DNA from 2 places in the Exiguobacterium sp. LL15 genome. Region 2 is predicted to be linked to the other one. Evidence: predicted binding sites of a transcription regulator. Region 2 holds the regulator's gene; the other holds the start of a gene.
What was found. The regulator LexA, encoded in region 2, represses DNA repair genes until DNA is damaged. The targets are predictions, from matches to a motif close to CGAACATATGTTCG.

Region 1: NOM72_RS12195 (NUMOD4 domain-containing protein) is a predicted target of LexA. The motif match lies at 8,048-8,061, and genes of this name have one in related genera.

Annotation. Positions count from the first base shown of each region.
Region 1 covers NZ_JANFNX010000002.1:151,626-164,110, forward strand. Annotated here, with positions in the region: gene NOM72_RS12150 (copper resistance D family protein) at 1-212, shown strand, start outside; gene NOM72_RS12155 (acyltransferase family protein) at 263-2,056, opposite strand; gene NOM72_RS12160 (sensor histidine kinase) at 2,192-3,541, opposite strand; gene NOM72_RS12165 (response regulator transcription factor) at 3,538-4,227, opposite strand; gene NOM72_RS12170 (class I SAM-dependent methyltransferase) at 4,205-4,780, opposite strand; gene NOM72_RS12175 (bifunctional transcriptional activator/DNA repair enzyme AdaA) at 4,943-5,986, shown strand; gene NOM72_RS12180 (DNA alkylation repair protein) at 5,983-7,029, shown strand; gene NOM72_RS12185 (GNAT family N-acetyltransferase) at 7,030-7,371, shown strand; gene NOM72_RS12190 (AAA family ATPase) at 7,410-7,988, opposite strand; gene NOM72_RS12195 (NUMOD4 domain-containing protein) at 8,121-8,648, shown strand; gene NOM72_RS12200 (methyl-accepting chemotaxis protein) at 8,697-10,346, opposite strand; gene NOM72_RS12205 (hypothetical protein) at 10,436-10,612, opposite strand; gene NOM72_RS12210 (GGDEF domain-containing protein) at 10,758-11,849, shown strand; gene NOM72_RS12215 (NUDIX hydrolase) at 11,897-12,304, opposite strand; gene NOM72_RS12220 (Type 1 glutamine amidotransferase-like domain-containing protein) at 12,301-12,485, opposite strand, start outside.
Region 2 covers NZ_JANFNX010000001.1:1,743,489-1,755,973, reverse strand. Annotated here, with positions in the region: gene NOM72_RS09235 (methionine gamma-lyase family protein) at 1-893, shown strand, start outside; gene NOM72_RS09230 (MerR family transcriptional regulator) at 1,034-1,432, shown strand; gene glnA (type I glutamate--ammonia ligase) at 1,478-2,824, shown strand; gene NOM72_RS09220 ((4Fe-4S)-binding protein) at 2,941-3,177, shown strand; gene NOM72_RS09215 (GNAT family N-acetyltransferase) at 3,152-3,427, shown strand; gene NOM72_RS09210 (hypothetical protein) at 3,477-3,653, opposite strand; gene NOM72_RS09205 (AzlD domain-containing protein) at 3,741-4,067, opposite strand; gene NOM72_RS09200 (AzlC family ABC transporter permease) at 4,046-4,747, opposite strand; gene dhaK (dihydroxyacetone kinase subunit DhaK) at 4,902-5,870, shown strand; gene dhaL (dihydroxyacetone kinase subunit DhaL) at 5,895-6,497, shown strand; gene dhaM (dihydroxyacetone kinase phosphoryl donor subunit DhaM) at 6,490-6,858, shown strand; gene glpK (glycerol kinase GlpK) at 7,324-8,826, opposite strand; gene NOM72_RS09175 (MIP/aquaporin family protein) at 8,870-9,571, opposite strand; gene NOM72_RS09170 (metal-binding protein) at 9,758-10,228, opposite strand; gene lexA (transcriptional repressor LexA) at 10,260-10,874, opposite strand; gene yneA (cell division suppressor protein YneA) at 11,086-11,373, shown strand; gene NOM72_RS09155 (YneB family resolvase-like protein) at 11,419-12,072, shown strand; gene NOM72_RS09150 (DUF896 domain-containing protein) at 12,186-12,422, shown strand.

The DNA.
Region 1 (12,485 bases), on a different contig from region 2:
TGTTCATGGCGAGTGCTTCACTCAGCCGTCTCGAACAACCGACGCTAGGGCAACTACCGACCGGTGATCCAGTGGGGAATGGATGGGTTTTGATGATGGGGATTGCAACCTTACCACTGCTTTTACTAGGATATCGTCGGCATGCAGTGGGTATCTTGCTGAGTTTATTCAGCGTCAGTTTGATTTATCTTGGGTTGCTAGCGACAGGATGAGTATAAAAAACAAGGTAGCGGATCGTTCCGCTACCTTGTTTGACGTGGTCTTATTTCGTTGAAACAGCGCAATTCGTTGCTTTCGCAAGAATCTTCGAATAGGCACGTGCGCCCTTGATATTCAAATGGACACCATCTGCTTCGAAGTAAGATGGATGTTTGACGGCAACAGCATGCCAGTCGATCAGTTCGACTCGCTTCCGTTTCGATGCCTCGCGTAACATCTGATTGACCTCTGCTTCCCACGGACGCGGGACGCGTGCAGTGACCAGATAGACGTGATCGGCATTTGCGAATTGATCGAGCAAACTGTTCAACTGATCCTTTCGGAAGCTACCGTTCGTTCCGAGGTGGAGAATGACTTGGCGTCCATGTCGATTATACGCGGCATACTGCTCACTCAGCGGAATCGCTTCTCGCAGCTGACGACCGAGTTTCGCATCAATCGTCAATTGCTTGAGCGTACTGCCGAGATAATCTTCGACACCGAGTAAGACCGAGTCCCCGATCGCAAGCGTCGGTCGACAGATTTTTCGCTGATCGGGCTTTGCTTTTGGTGTCGTCGGTTTCAGGATCGGCTTCGGTTTTTCTTTTGGCGCCGCTATCTTCTCGAAAGCAGGTTCTGGCTTCGGCGTATCGGAGACAGCAAGAATCGATAAGTTACCGATGAAGCTGACGATGAGAATCGTCAACACGGCAACACTCGTCCACTGCATCGTTGAAAACTGACGTAACTGTCGCGGATGTAACGACAGACGTTCTAAATAACCGGATAGTCCGTGCTGACGAATCGGACGTTCGATAAAGCGATACGATGCTTCAGTTAAGGCGACAAGCACGACGACGATCAACACGGTCCGAAGTAATGAGAACGTGCCGATTTGCTCGACTGGCGTTATCAGTGTGATGACGGGAAAATGCCACAGATATAGACCGTACGATCGTTTACCGATCGCAACAAGTGCTGGATGCGCAAACCATTGACTCCAAATCGACGCCGGATGAGCAATTGTAGCAATCAATAGTGCAGCAAGGACGGCGACAAGGAAAAAGCCACCCCGGTATAAGAAGCTTCCGAACTCACTTGTGACAATCATCAATATAAGCAAGAGTGGCAAAGTAACGGCACCTATTTGATTCAGTAACCGGACACCACGTTTTGGGATATCGAGCTTAAAGCGGGTTGGTTGCCACGCGAAAGCGAGTAGACTCCCAATCAATAGGGCGAATAACCGAGTATCCGTGCCATAGTAGACACGACTTGGATCTTCACCAGGTGTGAACTGAATCGCCATCGCAAGCACGGATGCACCGATCGCAACGCCCATCAATTGCAGGAACAAGCGACGATTTTTCATTCCGAACCAAAGTAAGATCGGGAATAGCAGGTAGAACTGCTCCTCGATTGCGAGTGACCAAAGGTTTTGAATCGGTGATGGCTTACCGAACGACTCGAAATAGGAGACGTCATGGAAGATATACCACCAGTTCGTCCCGTAAATGAGCGCAAAGGCACTATCTTGGCGAACCGTATGCAACAGTTCGCGTTCAAAGATGGTCACGTACCCGAGAACGAGTAACAGCATGACGAATAGGGCCGGGAACAGGCGACGGAAGCGATGAATCCAAAATCGTTTCAAATCGAGGCGTCCGGTCGTCTGCCACTCGCGTAACAAGAGACCGGTAATCAGATAACCGGATAGGACGAAAAAGAGATCAACACCGAGGAAACCACCGGAGAAGAATGAAACCGACAGATGGTAGAGAATGACAGATAGAACAGCGAAGGCACGTAAGCCATCAAGCCCTGGCATATATGTAATCGAACGAGACGAGGATTTCATAAGACACGAACAACTCCTTTAAAACGACAACTAATTTCTAACAGTCTTTAGTGTATCGAATTCCAATTTCAAAGAAGTGTCTAAGAAGTAACAACCTGACCAAAAAAGCACCCGATGCGCACATCGGATGCAGGCTTATGAAACATGTGGAAAACGACAGGTCACGATGAAGCGGTTGTCTTGTGAAGTCAATGCGACACTACCCGCATGACGTGCCATGATTTGCTGAACGATTGACAGACCGATGCCGGAGCCACCAGACGAGCGAGAAGCATCCGACGTCCCGAATGGCGTCAGCCACGTGTTTAGTTCCTCTAGCGTATAGGTCGTTTCAATCGCATTTGAGCAGATCAGCTGGATGCCTTCTGCTTCATCTTTGATCGAAATCCGAAGGTCACCAGTTCCGTGAAGCGTCGCATTGCGAATCAAATTCTCAAGCAAGCGCCGTAAGAGCATCGGATCGGCGAACAATGTCACGTGAGGTGGACCATCGATGACGCCATCGATGCCGGGAAACAGCTCCAGGACTTGTTCCGTTAAGGTCACGAGATCGAGTGAGATCCGTTCGACTGGATAATCGGTGTTCGATAATTTAGCGAGCGTGAACAGTTCATCGATCCGGGCAGCGAGCGTTTCCGACTGGCGGATGACGATCGCTAGAAGTTCCGCGCGTTCTGTCGCGGATAACGTCTCATGTTTTTCCGTCAGCCACTGGATGAAACCTTGGATTGAGGTCAAGGGTGTCCGTAAGTCATGCGAAAGACTAGTGATCAAGCGCAACTGTTCTACGAACCGCTCCTGATCACGCATCCGTAACGTTCGGAGTTCCTGTTCGATTCGTTCGATCGATTGGGCGAACAGTTTAAACTCCTTCGGTCCTCTGACCGGTGGGAGTGATTCAGTTGGTGGCGGTTCGACCGTCAACCGTTCGAGTCGTCGTTCGAGTTCCCGGAACAATCCGGCAATCCAACGCGTCAAGAGTAGTAAAAAGAGGATGAACAAGACGACTTGTAAGACGAAGAAGGCGTTCGAATTCCCGATTTGATATTCATTGAGTCTCGGTTTATCTGTCTGTACCGTCAGGAAAAAACCGGACGCCCCATTTGGTAGGGAAATCGCTTCGATGTGGTGCAATGTCCGGATCGTTCCTATGTCGGACGGCTCTCGCTCCGTCGGTGTTTGAGCAGCGAGTAACCGGCTGGGCGTCAAGTCTTCCGGAAACTTGTCAGATGCATCGAGGCGACGACTATCGGCACTGTAAACGGCCCACTCGTAAGGACCGTTCGGTGATTGCCCGTTTTCGTAACGGGCGATATCACGTTTTACGTCTTGGACGACTTCTTGCTCTGTCGTGTAATAGTACCGAGGAACCGTCTTCGTACCGAGCGGCAACTGACTCGCAAGCAACCAGGCGAGTGCCGTACTTAAAACCGCGGCGAGTAAGAGTAAGACGAGCATCCAAACAGTTAGTTTGATCCGTCTCATGGCTCAACCTTATAACCAACGCCCCAGACCGTCTGGAGGTGGCGCGGTTCTTTCGGGACATCCTCAATCTTGTCGCGGAGCTTATGGATCAGGACCATGACAGCGTTCGACGCGGAACCAAGTGCTTCCTCCTGCCAAACCCGTTCATACAGGTCTTCAGCCGAGAAGACACGACGGGGGTGACTCAAAAAGAGCGCCAGGCAATCAAATTCACGGCGTGTCAGGGCGAGCGGTACATCGTATTTAAAGATGACGCGTTCGTCTTCTTTGAGTGTGAACGGACCGACCTGAATCGCTGAAGCAGTAGTCGGGACATGATACTGACTGACGCGGCGTAACAGCGCCTTGACGCGGGCGACGACTTCAAGCGGATTGAACGGTTTACCGATGTAATCGTCCGCCCCGAAGGTCAAACCTTGAATTTTATCCATGTCTTCGCGTTTCGCTGTCAGCATCAAGACGGGTAACGTGTGACCGGCAGCGCGCGCAGCTTGAACGGTCGAGAAGCCATCGCGAACGGGCATCATCACGTCGAGTAACATCGCATCAACTGGACGCGTTGCAAGAGTCGCTAACGCTTCCTCACCATTTTCGGCTTCGAGGATCTCGTACCCTTCATTGGTTAAATACAGTCGAAGCAATTGACGGATGTCTGCTTCATCGTCAACGATCAAGAGCGTGGGCATGTGTAGATTCCTCCTGTTGTACCCCCTCGAAAACATAAGCCGGGGGCAGATTGTAGAGCGTGTGCGAATAACTGTGTTCTTGGAAATAGTCCCGGAACATCTTGAACTGGAACCGGGTGTATTGAAAGGCGATGAAGTGACCGCCTGGTCGTAGTAACGTTTGGAATTGTGCTAATAAGTCATGCCGCAACGCTGCCGGGAACGACGCGAACGGGAGACCACTGACGATGACGTCGATCTGTCCGCTCCATGAATCGGATAATCCTTGAACGTCACCAATGAAGAGAGTGACATTCGTTTCTTGAGCTAGCAACTGCTCGAGTGCCGGGTGGAACGTTTCGCTCCGTTCACAAATCAAGAGATGTGTCTCCGGTGAACGAGCGGCCAGTAAAGCTTTGGTGATCGCTCCGTCACCCGCTCCGACTTCAAGAATTTGGCGTGGACGATCGGCGACGGCGCGTCGTGCCATCATTTCAGCCAGACGTGGACTGCTCGGTGCGACGGCTCCGACACGGAGTGGTGCGTGAAGTGCTTCTTTTAAGAAATCAAACATGAAAACCCTACTTTCCGTTGAGTATATCATGTAGTATGCACATCGTCCCTTTCGAAAACAGGACGATGTTTCTTAAGTGAATCTTAAACATATCAATGCCTGATTTTCGGCGACATGATGACCGGACAAGCCGGTATACTAAGGACAAAGGAGGGGAAGGCGATGGAACATCACACGTATTATGAAGCGCTCGTTCGCCGGGACGCGACGTACGAAGGAACGTTTTTTGTTGGTGTCAAGACGACCGGCATCTTTTGCCGTCCGACGTGTCCGGCACGAAAACCGAAAGCAGAGAACTGTGAGTTTTTTGAGACGGCGCAAGAGGCATTACTTGCCTCTTATCGACCGTGCCGTCGTTGTCATCCGCTTGCTTATCCCGGCGATCATGGTACGATTCAACGCTTGATCGAAGCGGTCGAGGCAGAACCAGACAAACGATTCAAGGAAGCCGATTTTCGAGCACTTGGTCTCGATGAATCAACGGCACGCCGCCAGTTCAAGAAACGCTTCGGAATGACGTTCGTCGCGTATGCTCGGGCACGACGGATGGGGCTTGCGATGAAGGAGATCCGGACCGGTAAGCCGATCATCGAAGGGCAGTTGGCTGGAGGTTATGAATCGAGTAGTGGTTTTCGTGAGGCGTCAGCACGGATTCTCGGGCAGGCACCGTCGCGCTTTGACGGGCAGGTCTTACGCGCGAAATGGCTTGATACACCACTCGGTTCGATGCTGGCGATTGCCGACGATCAACTCTTACATCTGCTCGAGTTCGTCGACCGACGTGGACTGGAGCGGGAAATCGAACAATTACGTCAAAAAGCGCGCGCTGTCATCGTTCCCGGGGAATCACCGGTCTTTGGACAGATCGAAGCGGAGCTCCGTCGTTACTTCAAAGGAGAGCCGGTATCGTTTCAGACGCCACTGATGCGGTACGGGACACCATTTCAACGCCGCGTCTGGGAAGAACTCGAGCGGATTCCGAGTGGGGAGACGATCTCGTACCAAGAGCTGGCGATCCGGATCGGTCAACCGACTGCTGTTCGTGCCGTCGCACGAGCGAATGGAGCGAACCAACTGGCAATCGTCATTCCGTGCCATCGGGTCATTCGGACGAATGGAGATTTAGGTGGATACGCGGGTGGACTCGCACGCAAGGAAACATTGCTCAAACTGGAGCGCACACAGAGAGGACTGGATGAAGGATGAGTTTGATTAAAGATGTATTTTCACCGAGTTGGCTCGACCGCTTAGGAGCAGCGGTCGATGTACCGGATTTTCGAAGACGAGTCGAGCAGGGAGACTGGGAAGAACTCGCGTTTAAACAACGTGTCCGTCGTGTGGCGGAGACGCTGGAGACGATCTTGCCACCGTTTCCGGACTCGGTGTCGGAGCTAGAGCGACTCGCACCGCAGTTTACTGGGCTACCGGGAATTGTTTTTCCAGAGTATGTCGAACGAACGGCAGACCTTTCTGACTGGACGCTTGCGATAGAGATACTTGCCAAGTTGACGCAACATTCGACGTCGGAGTTCGCCGTTCGTCGCTTTTTACTTGCTGATCAGGAACGTTTCCTCGAGCAGGCACTTAAATGGACAACATCAGACGATGAACACGTCCGGCGCTTAGCGTCTGAAGGAACACGCCCGCGTCTGCCGTGGGGACAAGCGATTCCGCGTTTGATTGCTGATCCGCGTCCGGCGTTACCGATTCTTGACGCCTTACTACAGGATCCGTCACTTTACGTCCGAAAAAGTGTCGCCAATCACTTGAACGATATTTCAAAGACACATCCGGAATACCTGATCGAGCGAATCGAACGTCACTTAGGAACAGATCCGAATACAGACTGGATTTTACGTCACGCTTCCCGGACGTTACTGAAGCGCGGAAATCCAGAAGTATTACAGTTGTTCGGACACGTCACGCAAGGTGAGGTCGAGGTGACGGACTTGGTCGTCTCACCAGTGACGATTGGTCAAGAGTTACAGTTTTCGTTTCAAGTAAACAGTTCCGTCGAGCAACGTCTGCGTCTTGAATACGCGATCGATTACGTCAAACAACGTGGAACGAGTCGGAAGGTGTTTCAACTGCGGGAGCGGGAAGTTAAAGGTGTCTTACAAGTTGAACGACGCCAATCGTTTCGGAACATGACGACGCGTGTCCATTATCCTGGTACACATACATTAACGATTTTAATTAACGGAGAGGTTTACGCGACAGCAACGTTTGAGGTCGAGGAGGAGAGCTGAATGAAAGGACGACATCCGGATTTTACGACGTCACGATTGTTTGTCGAAGCAACGGATGAAGAATCGGGTTGCAAGTGGACGTTGCATGCGTTGCGTGAGAAAACGATTGTCGGGACGATTACCTTCACATGGAATGCATCGACCGGAAACTTACGTTATACGACGACTGATGAGGATGATCAGCACGGATACATCACAGAAGCGTTGACGTCGATTTTGTCGTATCTCGCACGGACGTTATTACTGACGTATGTTTACGGCGAAGCGGGCAGTGCGGCGGTCTGGCGTCGGAACGGATTTCAGTTGCAGGCGAATCGATATGAACGCAAACTCTATCATTAAAGCCCCGCCTGCTTGAGCAGGACGGGGCTCGTTTGTGATTAGACCGTTGTTTTGGACCAGTTGAAATGGTCGCAAATCGCTTCAGCGCTTTCACGCGCGCTTAACTGTTCCGTATCGAGGAAGAGGTAGTTGACGTCCGGTAGTTCACCTGGAAGCGAACGTGTCCGGTATCCGTCCGCCGTCTCGCGTAAGTCCTGTTCAGAAGCAGCGAGATCACGCTTCGTTACTTTGTGTGTCAATCGGTTTTCGGTCGTGTTCCGGTGCAGGCGTGTTGCGACCGGCGCATCGAGTTCAACGATATAGACGTCAGCACCCGCTTGTTCGAATAATTCGACTGTCTCTTCAATGAACTCGAGACCACCACCTTCGACGCCGAATAGACAGAGGAATGTAAACAGGACACCTTCGAGCGAACTGTTCGCCATTTCCTTGAACATCTCGCGCCGGATCGTATCCTTTAAGCGGTGATGTGCGGGTTCAGAGAAATCAAAATAAGGCAATAACAGATCGATTGTCTGATGGTTATGGAAGACTTTCATCTCCGTCAATCGTTCGATTTCCTGACCGATCGTCATCTTTCCGACCGCTTGGGGACCAAGTAACAAGACGAATTTCATAGATGAACCTCATTTCCTTTTTCTGCTAAGAATAGCACATTCCGACGAGTGACATCACTAGAACGTTTGTTCGTAATTTGATATAATTCAAGTATGAAGTCCCGTCGTGTCCTTGTCTGAAGGAGGACAATCATGCAAGAACAATGGAAAGCCGTCATCGGCTATGTAGGTATATATGAAGTCTCATCGTTTGGTCGCGTAAGATCGCTCGACCGAACGATCGTGACGTGTCGCGGTGTCCAGCAACGCCGAAAAGGTGTCTTGCTCCGTCCACGGATCAATCGGGAAGGATACCGGAAAGTCACACTTTATCAACGTGGTCGAGGAGAACGTGTCCAGGTCGGTGTACTTGTTGCACAAGCTTTTCTAATGGCAGACGTCACGGAGGCGCAACTCGTCCGGCGCAATGGTAAACGGGCTGACGATCAGTTGTCGAACTTAGACGTCTTGCCTTCGATCGATCAACAGTATACTGAACTGCTGGGTGAATTTGATCTCTTGTTAGGTCAACATGTGACGCTGTCATCGTTTCAGATTCGAACGATTCGCGCGCAGTATGAAAAAGGGAAGACGATTCGTCAATTGGCAGAGCAGTATCAGGTGACGGAAAACCGGATCCGCAACATTATCGATAAAAAGGAAGCACGTTATATCGGCTGAAAATAGAGGAAAGGAGCGCTTACCAGAGATGGGAGGCGCTCCTTTGATTTAAGACGGCGATTCATTCGAGCGAACGGTCTGTTGCAACGAACTGATCCTTGACTCGAGTACCGCACTATGTGTCTTCAGTTCCGTCTGTTGAGTGACGTGGTGTTGCATCTGTTCCCCAAGCACCTGGCTGTAAGAAGAGAGCTCCGACATCAACTGCTGAACGGACTGCAGATGTTCCTGCATGTTCGACTGAACATCTGCGACGATTTGACGTTGGTGTTCGACGGTACCCAGTGTCGTTTCGATCGTCGTCGCTTCAGTCAGCATCTGTTGCAAGTGTGCCGTTGCCGTCTCGAGCTGTTGCGATGTTGAGAGAAAACGTTCGGTCATCTGCACGATGGCTTGTTCGACTTGATCGAGTCCCGCCGTCCATGTCTGATTGACTTGACGGATGTGATCTGTACTCGTTCGGATATCGATTGCGAGTTTTTCGACTTCCTTGGCAACGACGATAAAGCCACGACCGGCTTCTCCAGCACGGGTTGCCTCAATCAGCGCGTTCAGCGACAAGCGGCGCGTCTCTTCAGCAACGCGCTGAATGTGCGAGATTGAGGTCTCCATCTGTTGCTGTAGGTGTGAGGTCTGTTGCAAAATCTGCTCTGTCGTCGCGGATTGTTCCTTTAGTAACTGGCTTTCCTCTTGTAAGGTCTCAAGTGTCGTGTGATTCGTCTGAACAGTCTGTTGAAAACGGGTTACGGCATGTTGGCTGTTGAGAAGTGTCGTTTGCATCTCACTTAACGCATCGTGCCCTTGAGCGGTCAAACGTGTCGAGGCGACGATTGTCTGATCCATTTGCGACGATTGCGCAAGTAAAGAACCGGCGACTTCATCGACGGCTTGGACCGATTGATCCATTGCGGATAAGCGTGAGGAAAAGTGGGGCTGGACGGATTCGAGTTCCTGACTCGCTTGTTGCATCTCAGCCGTTAAATCTCCGATTTGTTGCATTAATTGATTGTATTGAAACGTGAGTTGTTGTAATTCAAAGGTCGTCGTTTTGAGCGTTAATGGACGATACGATCGCTTCGCATGCGCTTCTTCAATCTGTAAGGCGAGTTTCGATAGTGGGGCGAGTTGTTTTCTAATTCGTGAGCGAATCAAGAGGCTGATACTGACAAGCGTAATCACACTGACCCAGACGAGTGTCCAAGCTAAATCGCGAGCAGGGGCGATTAATTTATCGCGATCAGTCGTCAGCAAGATGACGTCATCGAGTTCCGGAATCGTCATTGCGACAAGAAACTGGTCTTGATTCGAAAAAGCATATGTACGGGCTGTTTTTAAGTGCTGTAGTAGTTGTTTTCGTTTTGCCGGTTCGAGTGTTAGCGGTCGGAACGCCTCACTCGTTTTCAGGCTTTGAAAACGAATCGAATAGTCGTCACGTGATAAGTCGGTTCGCTGTTGCTGTTGCAATCGTTTGATGGCACGCGAGCGGTCTGTGGTGTCATCCGGATACGCAAGAAACGTTGCCCGGACATTCGCGTCGAACATCGTTAACTCACGCATCAGCCGTTCCTCAGTTGCTGCGACGGATTGTTGATACGATGCGTAAACGCTTAGACCGCTGATCACAATCAGTCCGATGGCAACGATCGGAATCAGCCATCCATTTAGTTGTTGTGCTAATAATCGTTTTTTCATAAGCATAAAAAACATCTCCTCCCGTGTACCTATCGGAAGGAGGGGTCGCAACATGTATGAAGGTGTTGTACGGCTTGTGTAAAGGTCTTGTGAATCTAGTTCACGTAAATCGGTAGGACAGTCGCAAGGTGTGTCATAAGTGCTTGTGTCTCTTCTTTTGGTTCGGATGTGACGTAAATGATCAACGCAGCAGCAACGATGACGAAGATAGCGATGACGAGAATGATGAAGAACGGCATTTTACTTTTTCGTTTTTCGGCTTGACGGTTCATGAAAGATTCCCCCTTAATGATGTAGACGATAGACATATTTGTTTGATTCCCTCTCCTCTTGTTTGAAAACCTTGGAAAAAGAGGGGAATGTGTAATTTGGAGGGAATAGAGTAAACATCTGAAATGGAATGAGGAGGATGTCGTCGTGCTTACGTTGCTCAATTCATTGTTGTTGAACTTCTCACTGTTGATTGCGACATTGTTGTTTGCGTTTTTACCACTACGACGGATCGAGAGAATTTCGCCCAATTCCTCCTTACAAGTCCGACTCGTGATCGGTTGTATCGCGGGTGTGATTGGTGCCCTATTGATCTTTAACAGTATCTCCTATGACGTTGCAAAGATTGATTTGCGTCTCGTTGCGCTCGTCACGGCGTACTTTTACGGCGGATTAGTCAGCGGTAGCATCACGATGCTGTTCATCATCGGTGCCCGATTTGCGGTGACACCAGCTGGCGAATACCAAGGACTGATTCTGACGACCTTGATCTGTGTCGCGTTACTCGTGACAGCGACGATTTATCGACGGTTCGCTGCTCAGCGGATGAAGGATTATCTCGTGTTGCTTGGAACAGGTATCGCATACAGCTTACCGGCGCTCTATTTATTAACGAACACGTTCGAGCGGTTTTTAGAGATTGCGCTCGTCTATATCATTGTCATCATGATTGGTGGTTACGTCACCTATCGTTTCTTACAAGAACTAAGAAAGCACTTTTTGTTCGTACATACGCAACAGGAACTGGCTTTAACGGATGAGTTGACGCAACTGGGAAACCGCCGGAAGCTAGATGAAACGTTAGCCGAGTACGCTCAGAACGGAACAGTCTTCTCCGTCCTCATTCTCGATCTCGATCATTTTAAATCAATCAATGATACATACGGACACGAAGGGGGTGACGTCGTTTTACGACAACTCAGCCATCTCTTGCAATCGTATTGTCCAGAACAGGGCGTCGTCGGTCGGTACGGTGGTGAAGAGTTTGTCTTACTGTTGCCGGACGTACCACTTCGACAAGCGGAACGACTGGGGGAACGGATTCGATCTGCCTGCGCCGATCAACACTTCGTTTATAAAGAGCACCCCGTTTTTCATGTCACGTTATCGCTAGGTGCCGCTTCATCCGATCAAGCATCGACTGTATTTGAGACCGTCCAGAAAGCCGACTTAGCATTATATGAAGCCAAACAAACTGGCCGAAATCGTGTTGTCTGTTATCGAGATCCTTTACTGTAAATACAAACTGCCCCGCTCGACCGATTGGTCAGGCGGGGCAGCTGTGTTTAGCGATGCAATAACGAAAATACATCATGGCGTTCAAAATCAGCCAAAATGTTCGGGGCAATTAACTGACGAATTGTTGTTTCGTCCGCCCAGAGATAAGCGTCGTGTTCCACTGATAATTGAACGTCTGTCTGATTCGTCGAACAGATGTACATCAAGAGAATGATTTGCCGATCGGGATGCGTCAGGAAGCTCGAGGCATAGAGGAGACGCTCTGGGGTAACCGTCAACTGTGTCTCTTCTTTTATCTCGCGAACGAGACTATCGACTGGCAATTCACCGAAGTCGATCTTGCCACCCGGACATTCCCACGTGCCGCCACCGAAGTCAGCAGCAGCCCGGCGGACGATCAGGAGACGTTGCTCGTGAATGATGATGCCTTTGACGGCAGGAACGATCGCTGTCATCTGACGGGACTCCGCGACAATACGACGGGATCGGTTCCTTCTGTTTCGACGAGGTGCTGATTGCGTAGATAGATTCCGCTCTCGTCAGCAAGCCCGAAAGCACGGTCTGTGCTTTCTTCCGTAAAGGATTGCGTGAGATGGGCGGCTTCGCCCCACGTCTCGTAATGGACACAGATGACCG
Region 2 (12,485 bases):
GTGACGGACGCGGTTCATTAAAGGAACTGGGCGTCCAGTATGATGTCGTCGAGATGAAAAACGCCGAGACGATCGACGTACCGGCCGTTCTCGAACGGATCACACCGCAGACGAAGGTCGTCGGGATTCAGCGTTCAAAAGGGTATGCGACGCGACGTAGTCTGCCGGTCAACGAGATCGGAGAAGCGATCGCTGCCATCAAAGCTGTTCATCCGCATGTACTGATCTTCGTCGATAACTGCTACGGTGAATTCGTCGAGACGATCGAACCGACGCACGTCGGGGCGGACTTGATGGCAGGGTCGTTGATTAAGAATCCGGGTGGTGGTCTTGCGAAGACCGGCGGTTATCTCGTCGGTCGGACTGATTTGATTGAACGAGCGTCATTCCGGATGACGACACCAGGGATTGGCGCCGAAGCCGGTCCATCGTTATCCGCACTTCCGGATATGTACCAAGGTTTCTATATGGCACCACATACGGTGAGCCAAGCGTTGATGGGTGCGATGTTCACGTCGAGCATGCTCGGTCAGTTCGGCTTTGACACGGCACCGCACCATACGGCAGAACGGACGGATTTGATTCAATCGGTTTCGTTCCATGCGCCGGAGCCGATGATTGCCTTCTGTCAGGCGATTCAAGCCGCTTCACCCGTCAATGCACATGCGTTACCGATTCCGGATTATATGCCGGGCTATGCGGACGATGTCATCATGGCAGCAGGAACATTCGTACAAGGATCATCGATTGAGTTGTCAGCGGATGGTCCGATCCGTGCGCCCTATACCGCATACGTCCAAGGTGGTTTGACGTATAGCCACGTCAAGATTGCCATTATCTCAGCCGTCAATCACTTGATGGAAAAACAATTAATTCCAGAAAAAAACGTTTAATACTAGAATATCTCGTGAAAAGACCTCTGAACGACTTCATGTAAAGTGATTAAAAAAGTTGTGTTAACTTTTCTTACATCGCTTGACAAGTTGCCTGACAGAGGTTTATTCTCATGGAGTAAGGAAAAAGGAGGAACCACATGGCAGACTCATCACGCCAGTCCAAGCCACTATTTCCCATCGGAGTCGTTCAAGAGTTGACCGCGTTATCTGCCCGCCAGATCCGATACTACGAAGAACAAGGACTGATCAAACCGGAGCGGACAGAGACGAAGCGTCGCCTCTATTCGTTCAACGATGTCGATCGTCTGTTGTCGATCAAGGAATACCTGGATCAGGGACTGAATATCGCAGGGATCAAATTGATTTTTGAAAACGATCTCGTCAAACGCGAACGCGTTGCGGAGAGCGTCGTCGAGACGCGCCCGGAACTATCTGACGGCGAATTGTATAAACTCCTGAAAAATGAATTGAAGGAAGCAGGACGACATGGAAAGACGTCGCTCATCCAAGGTGAGCTCGGGCGTTTCTTCAAGTAAGGACCTGTAACCATATAAAAACGAATCGGAGAGGGGATTTGTCACATGACACGTCGCAACATTACACGAGAAGACATTTTGAAAATCGCTAAAGCTGAGGATGTACGCTTCATTCGCTTACAGTTCACAGATATCCTCGGAACGATCAAGAACGTTGAGATTCCAGTAAGCCAATTGGAAAAAGCACTTGATAACAAAATGATGTTCGATGGTTCATCGATCGAAGGATTCGTCCGGATCGAAGAATCAGATATGTATCTCTTCCCAGACTTGAACACATGGGTCGTCTTCCCATGGACAGAAGATGGAACAGGGAAAGTTGCACGTTTAATCTGTGACATCCACAATCCGGATGGCACGCCGTTCGCAGGAGACCCACGTGGTCAGCTCAAACGGGTACTTAAAGAGATGGAAGAGCTCGGTTTCTCATCATTCAACGTTGGACCAGAGCCAGAATTCTTCCTCTTCAAGAAAGATGAAAAAGGTCGTCCGACACTTGAATTGAACGACCAAGGTGGATACTTCGACCTCGCACCAGTCGACCTCGGTGAAAACTGCCGTAAAGAGATCGTCATCGAGCTCGAGAACATGGGCTTTGAAATCGAAGCATCACACCACGAAGTCGCTCCAGGTCAGCACGAAATCGACTTCAAATATGCGGATGCGATCACGACAGCGGATAACATCCAAACGTTCAAACTCGTCGTCAAGACGATTGCTGCGAAGCACAACTTGCACGCGACATTCATGCCAAAACCACTCTTCGGTGTCAACGGATCAGGCATGCACGCGAACATGTCGCTCTTCAAAGGCAACGAGAACGTCTTCTTCGATGAAGGCAACGAAGACATGCAATTGTCGGATGATGCACGTGCCTTCACGGCAGGTATCCTCAAACACGCTCGTGCGTTCACAGCGGTTTGTAACCCGACAGTCAACTCATACAAACGTCTTGTTCCTGGCTACGAAGCACCTTGCTACGTCGCATGGTCAGCACGTAACCGTTCACCACTCGTCCGTGTTCCTGCAGCACGTGGACTCTCGACTCGGATCGAAGTTCGTTCAGTCGACCCAGCAGCGAACCCGTACCTTGCGCTTGCGACATTGCTCGCTTCAGGTCTTGATGGAATCAAGAACAACTTGAAAGCACCGGCTCCAATCGACCGCAACATCTACGTCATGGACAAACCGGAACGCGTTGCAAACGGAATTGATGATCTTCCATCAACACTCAGCCACGCACTCGAAGTCTTGAAAGCGGATGACGTCGTCATGCACGCTCTCGGCGATCACATCGCAGAGCACTTCGTTGAATTGAAAGAAATCGAATGGGATATGTTCCGGACGCAAGTCACGGAATGGGAACGCGATCAGTACATGGTCTTGTTCTAATCCAACTCAAGCACTTTCGGACTTCTGTCCGGAAGTGCTTTTTTCATAGCGCCGACAGGGATTGAGTCAAGGATGTGGAAAGATACAAGAGTACAAAGAAAGGGAGACGATACATCATGAAAAAAGGATATGAAGGCAAAGAAATCACGGTCTATTTTGATTCGGAAGTCTGCATTCACTCTGGTCATTGTGTACGAAGTCTACCAACTGTCTTTGATGTCAAGCGGCGTCCGTGGATTGAAGCGGACGGGGCACCAGTGGACGATGTCATGCGGGTCGTCGACGGTTGTCCGAGCGGCGCCTTATCTTACGAACGGAGGGAAGCAAATGGAGCTGAAACGAGCGGAACGTAAAATCGAAGCCCATCAGGAAGGGGAAGTGATTGGGGAAATCACTTACAGCGATACGAACAACGGCATGTGGATCATTGATCACACATACGTCGATCCCGCGCACCGCAATCAACAGATCGGGGAACAACTCGTTGCCGAGATCGTCAACTGGGCACGAGAAGCAAACGTCAAGCTGTTACCGTTATGTCCGTTTGCGAAAAAAGAGTTTGAACATCAATCCGATTATCAGGACGTACAAGCAAATACGTGAACACAAAAATCTCCTCTAGTCTCTCAAGACCAGAGGAGATTTTTTCGAGTCATTGTTTATGATCCCTAACTTTCATTTTGCGAGAAACCATCAGCGTGCCGAAATAGGCGATGACGTACAACACAATCAATCCTTGTTTTAGCAGATAAGGCAGATCCATTTGACTCGCGATTATAAAAATGACGCACAGCAATATCAAATAGGGTATGAACTGCTTATTTGGCATATCAGGACCTCCTTCACTATCCATTTATTTCTATTATAATGATAACACAAGAGATACATCGAAATAGGCTAAAGATGAATAAGTTGCTTACAGATACAATCGTAGAAACGCCATCGTGACGACACCCATCACGACCGTCCAGGATAAACTTTTACTGAAAATCGCGACCGCCATGGTCGGGAGGGCGGCGAAGACATGAAGCGTCGAAACCGTCGGAAACGCCTCATCTTGAGCGATGAGGAGATTCTGAAAAAAGAGGGCACCAAGCAGGCAGACAGGAATGAACGAGAGCCATTCTGTTACGAGGCGCGGTAACGTTAGTCCATGAAGGATGAGAAACGGTAAGACGCGTGGAATCCAAGTGACGAGTCCACAAGCTAAAAAAAGAGCGATTAATTCCGGGCGGATTTCCATCGTGTGATCACGACTCCTATACTTGCACCACCGAGCGTCGCGCAAAGAACGGCGACTTCTGGAGAAAAGTAGCGCATGGTTATGTAAAGCAATAGTAAGACAATCAGTAGGAGGCAACTATTCACGGCAATACGGGAACGTTCCCCTTCAAACTGTAAGTATAATAAGCCGATGAACATCGCTGTCAGGGCAAAATCGAGACCGAAGCGCTCGGGATCAGGAAACCAGCTGCCGACAAGGGCGCCGAGAACGGTTGCGACGATCCAGCTGAAGTAAGCAGTCAGATTCAAGCCATGCATGAAGGACGGGGAGAGCTTCCCTTTTTGGGCAGTGTTCATCGCGACAGCGAACGACTCATCCGTCAGTAGCGTTCCGGTACCGAGGCGGTCGCGGAGATGACGTGTCTCGACATGTGGCGCAAGCGTCAGACTCATTAACAAGTGCCTGAGATTGACGATGAACGTCGTCAGAATGATGGCAGAAGCAGGACCATTTAATAGTAAGAGACTCGTGATGATGAACTGAGCGGCGCCGGCATAGATGAAGACGGACATGAATCCGACTTCAAGAGGGGATAAGCCGGAGGCACGACCGACGATCCCAGCTGAAAAACCGATGCCGATATATCCGAGGACAGTGGGTAGACAGGCACGGACGCCTGCTTGAAAGGCTGATGACATTCGATTCCTCCTCTTTTTTAAGAGCATAGCACTCATGCGGAATATCGTCACCAACTGGTCAATATTTTCATCATTTTTTTCGACATATTCGACTTGATTTGGTGGTAAAGAGTAAGTGGTACGGCAAAATCAGTTAGGTAAAGGAGCGTTTTTCATGCACAAATTAATGAAAGATTCAAACCGGTTCGTTTCAGACATGGTCGACGGACTCGTACTAGCTCACCCTGATTTGTATAAAAAGGTCGAAGGGGTCAATGTCGTCGCACGGAAAGTGCCGCTTGATGGAAAAGTCGGACTCGTTTCTGGTGGGGGAAGTGGGCATGAACCAGCGCACGCTGGATTCGTGGGGGACGGTATGCTTGCTGCGGCTGTTTGCGGGGAAGTCTTTACGTCACCGACACCGGACATGGTGCTCGAAGGTATCAAGGCAGCCCATGGTGGAAAAGGTGTCTTACTCGTCGTCAAGAACTACTCGGGTGATGTCATGAACTTCGATATGGCGAAGGAACTCGCTGAACTCGAGGACATCGAAGTCGACACGGTCGTTGTCAATGATGACATTGCTATCAAAAAAGAGGAAGACCGTCGTGGTGTCGCGGGAACCGTCTTCGTCCATAAGATTGCTGGTGCTGCAGCTGCAGATGGAAAATCACTGAGTGAAGTCAAGGCAGTCGCAGAAAAAGTCATCCAGGGCGTTCGTTCGATCGGAATGGCACTCTCGCCATGTTACATGCCGGAGAGTGGCAAGCCAGGTTTTGAGTTGCATGATGACGAGATGGAAATCGGAATCGGGATCCATGGTGAAAAAGGACTTGAACGAAAAGCGGTCGCTTCCGTTGATGCGATCGTTAAAGAGTTGCTCGATCGTCTGACGAAAGAGGTACCAGACAAAAAAGTTGCCGTCATGGTGAATGGGATGGGTGGAACACCAGAATCCGAACTGTATATCACGTATAAATACGTCGCGGAAGAACTTCAGGCACATGGGTACGAGATTGCCCGTTCGTTCGTTGGAAACTATATGACGTCGCTCGAGATGCACGGATTCTCAATCACGCTTTTACCAGTGGATGATGAACTGCTTGGGTATCTCGATGCAGAAACGAAAGCGATTGGATTCTAATTTAGATAAACGGGGTGTACAAAGATGAAGTTGACGACGGAACAGTTACGAAGCGCGCTCATCAAAGCAGCGGAAAAGATTGAACAGCACAAGGATGAATTGACGGACCTTGACCGGGAAATCGGTGACGGGGACCACGGGATCAATATGTCACGTGGCTTCCAAGCAGTCCAAAAGACGTTAGAAGAACACGGCGAGTATGAGGACTTAGGAGCTTTGTCGAAAGAGGTCGGGATGACGCTGATCAAGACGGTCGGTGGGGCATCCGGTCCTTTGTACGGCACGGCATTCGTTAAGTTCGCTGGTGCGTTCAAAGGGAAAACGGAAGTCGAAGGTGCAGAACTCGCGGATGCTTTCCATGAAGCGACGGAAGGCATCAAATCGCGTGGGAAATCGGAATTCGGTCAAAAGACGATGGTCGATATCTGGACACCGTTCCAAGAGGCGCTCTCGCAAGAAGAGGATTTGAAAGCGGCAATCGATCAAGCGCTTGCTGATACGAAAGCGCGTATCGCAACGAAAGGGCGTGCGTCTTATTTCGGTGAAGCGACGGAAGGCGTCCAGGACCCAGGTAGTCTATCAAGTGCGTTGTTACTTGGCGAAATCGCGGAGGTGCTTCATGGTTAATCTTGTACTCGTTTCCCATAGTGAAAAGCTTGCGACTGGACTAAAGGAACTGTTGGCAGAGATGGCACCGGATACGCCAGTCTTAATAGCAGCAGGTCTTGAGGACGGTAGCATTGGAACGGACGCGACGCGAATCGAAGAAACACTAAATACACTGGACGATGATGGAGTCGTTTTAACGGATATCGGTTCTGCGACGATGAACACGGAACTGGCCCTTGAACTATATAGTGGCGAACGGACGGTTCGGTTTATCGACGCACCACTCGTCGAAGGTGCGTTTTTAGCGGCAGTCTTAAGCGGACAGTCGAAATCCGTTGATGAGATTGAAGACGGATTGAAAAAAGAGTTCGGTAAATAATTGGTGAAGCCCTCGATACTGAAGACAAAGTGCAATTGTTCTCTAATGAGAAGGATTGCGCTTTTTTGTTCGCTTCGAATCGTTTTCCTGGGACAAGCATCGCGCCGCTTCGCTTCGCTGCAGGGTCGCTCTTGCTTGTTTTTCCCTAGGAAGCGATGTCGAGTGAACAAAACGCTTCTCTGATCTTTCTTCCGAGTATAAAAAAAGATGCGTCACACGCCACTCCTACAGGAACAAGCGCATATTTACGCTGTCAGAGACAAATAAGACCCGCTTTCCTGCTTGAATGAAGCAGGAAAACTGACTGGTGTCTCGCCTGAGGAAAGGGCGTGAAAAAACGCATCATTTTTTGGAGTCAGCCCTTTTGTCTACAGTCTGAGCTCTCTTTGCAATAAAGCGAAGAGTGGTTTTTTATTTGGATATCAAAAACCCGGTCCCTCTGCAAAAGGAACCGGGTCAATTGTTTTATTTTGATGGTTTGAAGACCATTGTCGCTTCCACCGCTTTTTGCCATCCAGCATAGCGTTGCTCACGATCGTCTTCTTTCATCTCTGGTTTGAACTGGTGATCCAGCTTCCATTGTTGTTTGATTTCCGCTTTATCTTTCCAGTAACCAACAGCTAATCCAGCAAGGTAAGCTGCACCGAGTGCTGTCGTTTCGTTAATTTGCGGACGATCGACAGGAACGCCGAGAATGTCCGATTGGAACTGCATCAAGAAGTTGTTGGCTACTGCACCACCGTCGACACGGAGTGTCTTCAGTTCGATCCCAGAATCTTGTTCCATCGCTGTTAACACGTCGCGTGTTTGGTAAGCGAGTGATTCAAGCGTTGCCCGAACGAAATGCTCTTTATCTGTTCCGCGTGTTAACCCGAAGATTGCGCCACGAACATCTGAATCCCAGTACGGCGCACCGAGACCAACGAAGGCAGGAACGACATAAACACCGTCTGTTGAGTCAACTTTCGTTGCGTAACCTTCTGAATCTTTCGCATTTTTCAGCATCCGGAGTCCATCACGGAGCCACTGGATCGCAGAACCGGCGACGAAAATCGAACCTTCCAGCGCATATTCCACTTTTCCATCGACGCCCCAAGCGATCGTCGTCAAGAGTCCATGATCAGAAGAAACAGCTTTCTCACCTGTGTTCATGAGCATGAAGCAACCTGTTCCGTATGTGTTTTTCCCTTCACCTGCTTCGAAGCACGTTTGACCGAAGAGTGCTGCTTGTTGGTCACCCGCAATACCAGCGATTGGCACTTCGTAACCGAAGAAGTGATACGGTACCGTTTTGTCGTAGACTTCACTCGACTGACGAACCTCTGGCAACATCGAAGCAGGAACACCGAGGATATCGAGTAACTCTTCATCCCATTTTTGTTCGTAGATGTTATACATCAATGTTCGTGAAGCGTTCGTGTAGTCCGTGATGTGCGTTTTTCCACCAGACAGTTTCCAAACGAGCCACGTATCGATCGTACCGAAGAGCAATTCACCGTTTTCCGCTTGCTCCCGCGCACCTTCGACATTATCAAGGATCCATTTGACTTTCGTTCCAGAGAAGTAGGCATCAATCAGAAGTCCTGTTTTATCGCGGAACTTCTGGTTCAAACCTTGTTCTTTTAAATCGTCACAGATACCAGACGTTTGACGCGATTGCCAAACGAGTGCGTGATAGACCGGTTTACCTGTTTCTTTGTTCCAGACGACCGTCGTTTCGCGTTGGTTCGTAATGCCGATTCCGGCGATTTGCTCAGGTTTGATATCTGCTGTTCCGAGTGCTTCGGCCATGACGGCAAGAATCGAACCCCAGATTTCGTTTGCATCATGCTCGACCCAGCCTGGTTGTGGGAAGTACTGTTTGAATTCCCGTTGTGCCGAATTGACGATTTTCCCATCGTGATCGAAGATGATCGCACGTGAGCTTGTCGTACCTTGGTCGAGTGCTAGGATATACTTGTTTTCCATTTCGAAATCCCCCTTGAGCGGTATGTGTTAGTGAGACGTGATCTTAGTAGATCAATTGATAGATGAACACGGCAATCGCTCCACCGATGATTGGACCAACGACAGGAATCCATGAATAGCCCCAGTCAGATGAACCTTTATTCGGAATCGGTAGGATAGCGTGCGCGATACGCGGTCCAAGGTCACGAGCCGGGTTGATGGCATACCCTGTTGTACCACCGAGCGAGAGACCGATGACGACGACGAGTAAACCGACGATGAGTGGTTTTAAGCCGTCTCCGAACGTCGTTAAACCAAGTGCCAAGATACCGAAGACGAGAACGAATGTCCCGATGATCTCAGAAATCAAGTTCGACGGCGTATGACGAATCGCTGGACCTGTTGCGAACACACCGAGTTTTGCGGCTTGATCATCAGTCGCTTCAAAATGTTTCATGTAATGAAGCCAAACGAGAATGGCGCCGATGAAAGCTCCGACAAGTTGTCCGGCAATGTAGATCGGAACGTCTGCCCACGGTAGGTCAGAGTTCAAAGCAAGTGCAATCGTCAATGCGGGGTTCAAGTGTGCTCCGCTTTCAGCAGCGACGAATGCTGCTGTCATGACGGCAAGACCCCAAGCGAACGTGATGACGATCCATCCGCTGTTTTCCGATTTCGTCTTTTTCAAGACGACACCGGCGACGACTCCATCCCCGAGCAGGATGAGGATCATCGTACCGATCATTTCTAGTACAAAGTTATTCATGCAAAAACCCTCCCTTTGGATTAAAGCAGATAATGGCCTTTCTACTTTAAATTACTCCGATTTGAGAACGTTTTCAATACATATAATTGAAATATAGGAATGGAAATTTTTTATTTTGATGTTTAAAGATACGAAAAAGTGGATAAGAAAACACCTCTTCCTGCCTGCAAGCAAGCAAAAGAGGTGTTACCGACGACGTTTTTTTCTTTTTTTAGGTCGAAACCAACTGCTGGAATAATCTAGTAGGATATGAATCGTACTCGCCACCATGATGCCAACGATGAATGCAGGCAAGGAAGCAAACCACGAATCAATCGTAGCAGAATCAAGAACCTGAAAATATAGACTTATAAATAGTAGGGGAATCAGAATCGCAGCACTATAAAGAAGCCGAATGATGTCTCCGATGATCAGTCCATGCGACCAGATCGATCGGTGAGGCATGATCTTGACATACGGCATCCAAAGAACTCGAAATGGTCCAAAGCGATAATACGGTTCTGACTTTAAATCGAGGTCGGGTGACAACCAAAGGGTACCGACAGCGATACCGATGGCAGTCGGTAACCAATCGGTTTGTTGCGTTGCGACCGAATACGCAACGTAACCCGTCAGTGCGACGGTATTGACGGTATCATGTACATTTCCTGATGGCATGAAAAAAGACCAGTCGTAACTGGTCCCTCCGTCAATGAATCGTCCGATACACGCCGATTACCTTACCAAGAATGGAGACATTATCGAAATACATCGGATCCATCGAGTCATTTTCTGGTTGTAGACGTACCTGTTGATCTTCTAAGAAGAACCGTTTCACCGTCGCTTCGCTATCTTCGGTCATAGCTACGACGATTTCTCCGTTTTCTGCTGTGTTTTGTTGGCGCACGATGACACGATCGCCGTCAAGAATACCTGCGTTAATCATCGATTCACCATCGATCGTCAACATGAAGACCGTCTCGTTCCCTACATAATGTGCAGGGAGTGGGAACTGTTCTTCGATGTTTTCAATCGCTGTAATCGGAAGACCTGCTGTGACTTTCCCGATGACGGGAACATGGACGATGGCTTCCGTGATTTCTTCAGGCTTATCAAGCAATATCTCAATCGCACGTGGTTTCGTCGGGTCACGGCGAATCATTCCCCGTTTCTCGAGTCGATCCAAATGACCGTGTACCGTCGAGCTAGACGCGAGTCCGACTGCTTCTCCGATTTCACGAACTGATGGTGGATACCCCTTCAGTTTCACTTCAGAGACGATGTAGTCGAGAATCTCTTGTTGGCGCTTAGACATTTTCCGCATACGAATTGCCACCTCTTTCTGGATTGAAGTTTGAAATGTAAGAATATATGTTTCTAGATTCACTATAACATAGAACAAATGAGCGTACAAACAATTGTTCGACATTTTGTGTTGACCGAACACGGGTTCTGTGTTTATTATGAGTTATGCGAACAATTGTTCCGCGAACGTTTATTCTAACTCATTCATTTCATATTTGGAGGGATTCATGATGATTCATACGATTCGTACTCATGCTTTTTCAATTCTCTTCTATGCATTAAGTATTGCCTTCGTGATCTTTTTACTCACACCGCGCCCGGATGAAAAAGTGGCGCAACTAATGACTGCTTCCGTTACGGTCGATGAGAACGCTACAGTTGAACAAATCGCTGAAGTCTACAATGACGGTTCGATGTCAGATGAAGAATACGTCAACTGGTTGATTAAAAATAATGATGTCGAGACAAAACACGTCATCTCAAAAAGCAAAATCGTTGTACCAATCGCACAACAATGACAAAATGGAAAAGTTGTGAAAGAACGAACAGGGATGTGAGGTACGATGAAGGTCGTGATTTATTGTCGGGTGTCGACCGAAAAAGAAGCACAAGATAGTTCGATTGAACGCCAACGGATGGAACTTTCGAAGGTCGCGTCTCAAAAGGGTTTTGATGTCGTGGATGTCGTCTCTGAAAAAGAGAGTGGATATGACGTCGATCGGGAAGGGATGCTGACGGTTCTTGATCATGTGACACGTGATGCGGTAGATGCGGTCCTCGTAACGGATGACACACGGATTGGTCGAGGGAATGCGAAAATCGCTATTTTGCACACGTTTAAGAAGCACGGTGTTCGGTTGATGACACTTGATTCCGATGGAGAATACCAACTTGCTGATGCAGAAGCGATGGTCCTTGAGATCGTCTCACTCGTGGAAGAATATCAACGTAAACTGCATAATGCAAAAATCGCGCGCGGCATGCGGCGAGCGGTCGAACAAGGCTTTCGCCCGGAACGAAATCTGAATCGCCAAGGAGAGAACGCCGGGCGTAGCCGAAAGGACGTACCGATCGAAGAAATCGTACGTCTTCGAGAGCTCGGACTGACGTTTTCAGATATCGCCATTACGCTTCGCGGGATGGGACATGATATTTCAAAGGCAACGGTCAATCGTCGATACCTTGAATACCGCGAATTGACGCCTAGCCCGGAATGAGAAGCAAGTAACCCGTCGACTGACGCGGTTAACTTGCTTTTTTTAGTAAGCTCTTTTACAGTAAGAATACAATTGAACTACTCAAGTTTGAGTCGTACAGAAAGAGGGATTCCATGTTATCACAAGAACAATTAGATCGAATCAACGCATTAGCGAATAAATCAAAAGTCGAGCCGTTATCAGAAGCAGAAGCGGCAGAGCAAAAAGAGTTACGTGCAGCGTATCTCGCAGCATTCCGTGGATCGTTCAAAAACCAACTCATGGGCATGAAGATTGTTGATGAAGAAGGTACGGACGTAACACCAGAGAAATTAAAACAAGCACAAGAAGAAGAACGGAATAAACAATAATCGTTTGTTTCTTCTATAGAAGAAAGAGGTTCGCGTTAAGCGGACCTCTTTTTTGTTTAGCGC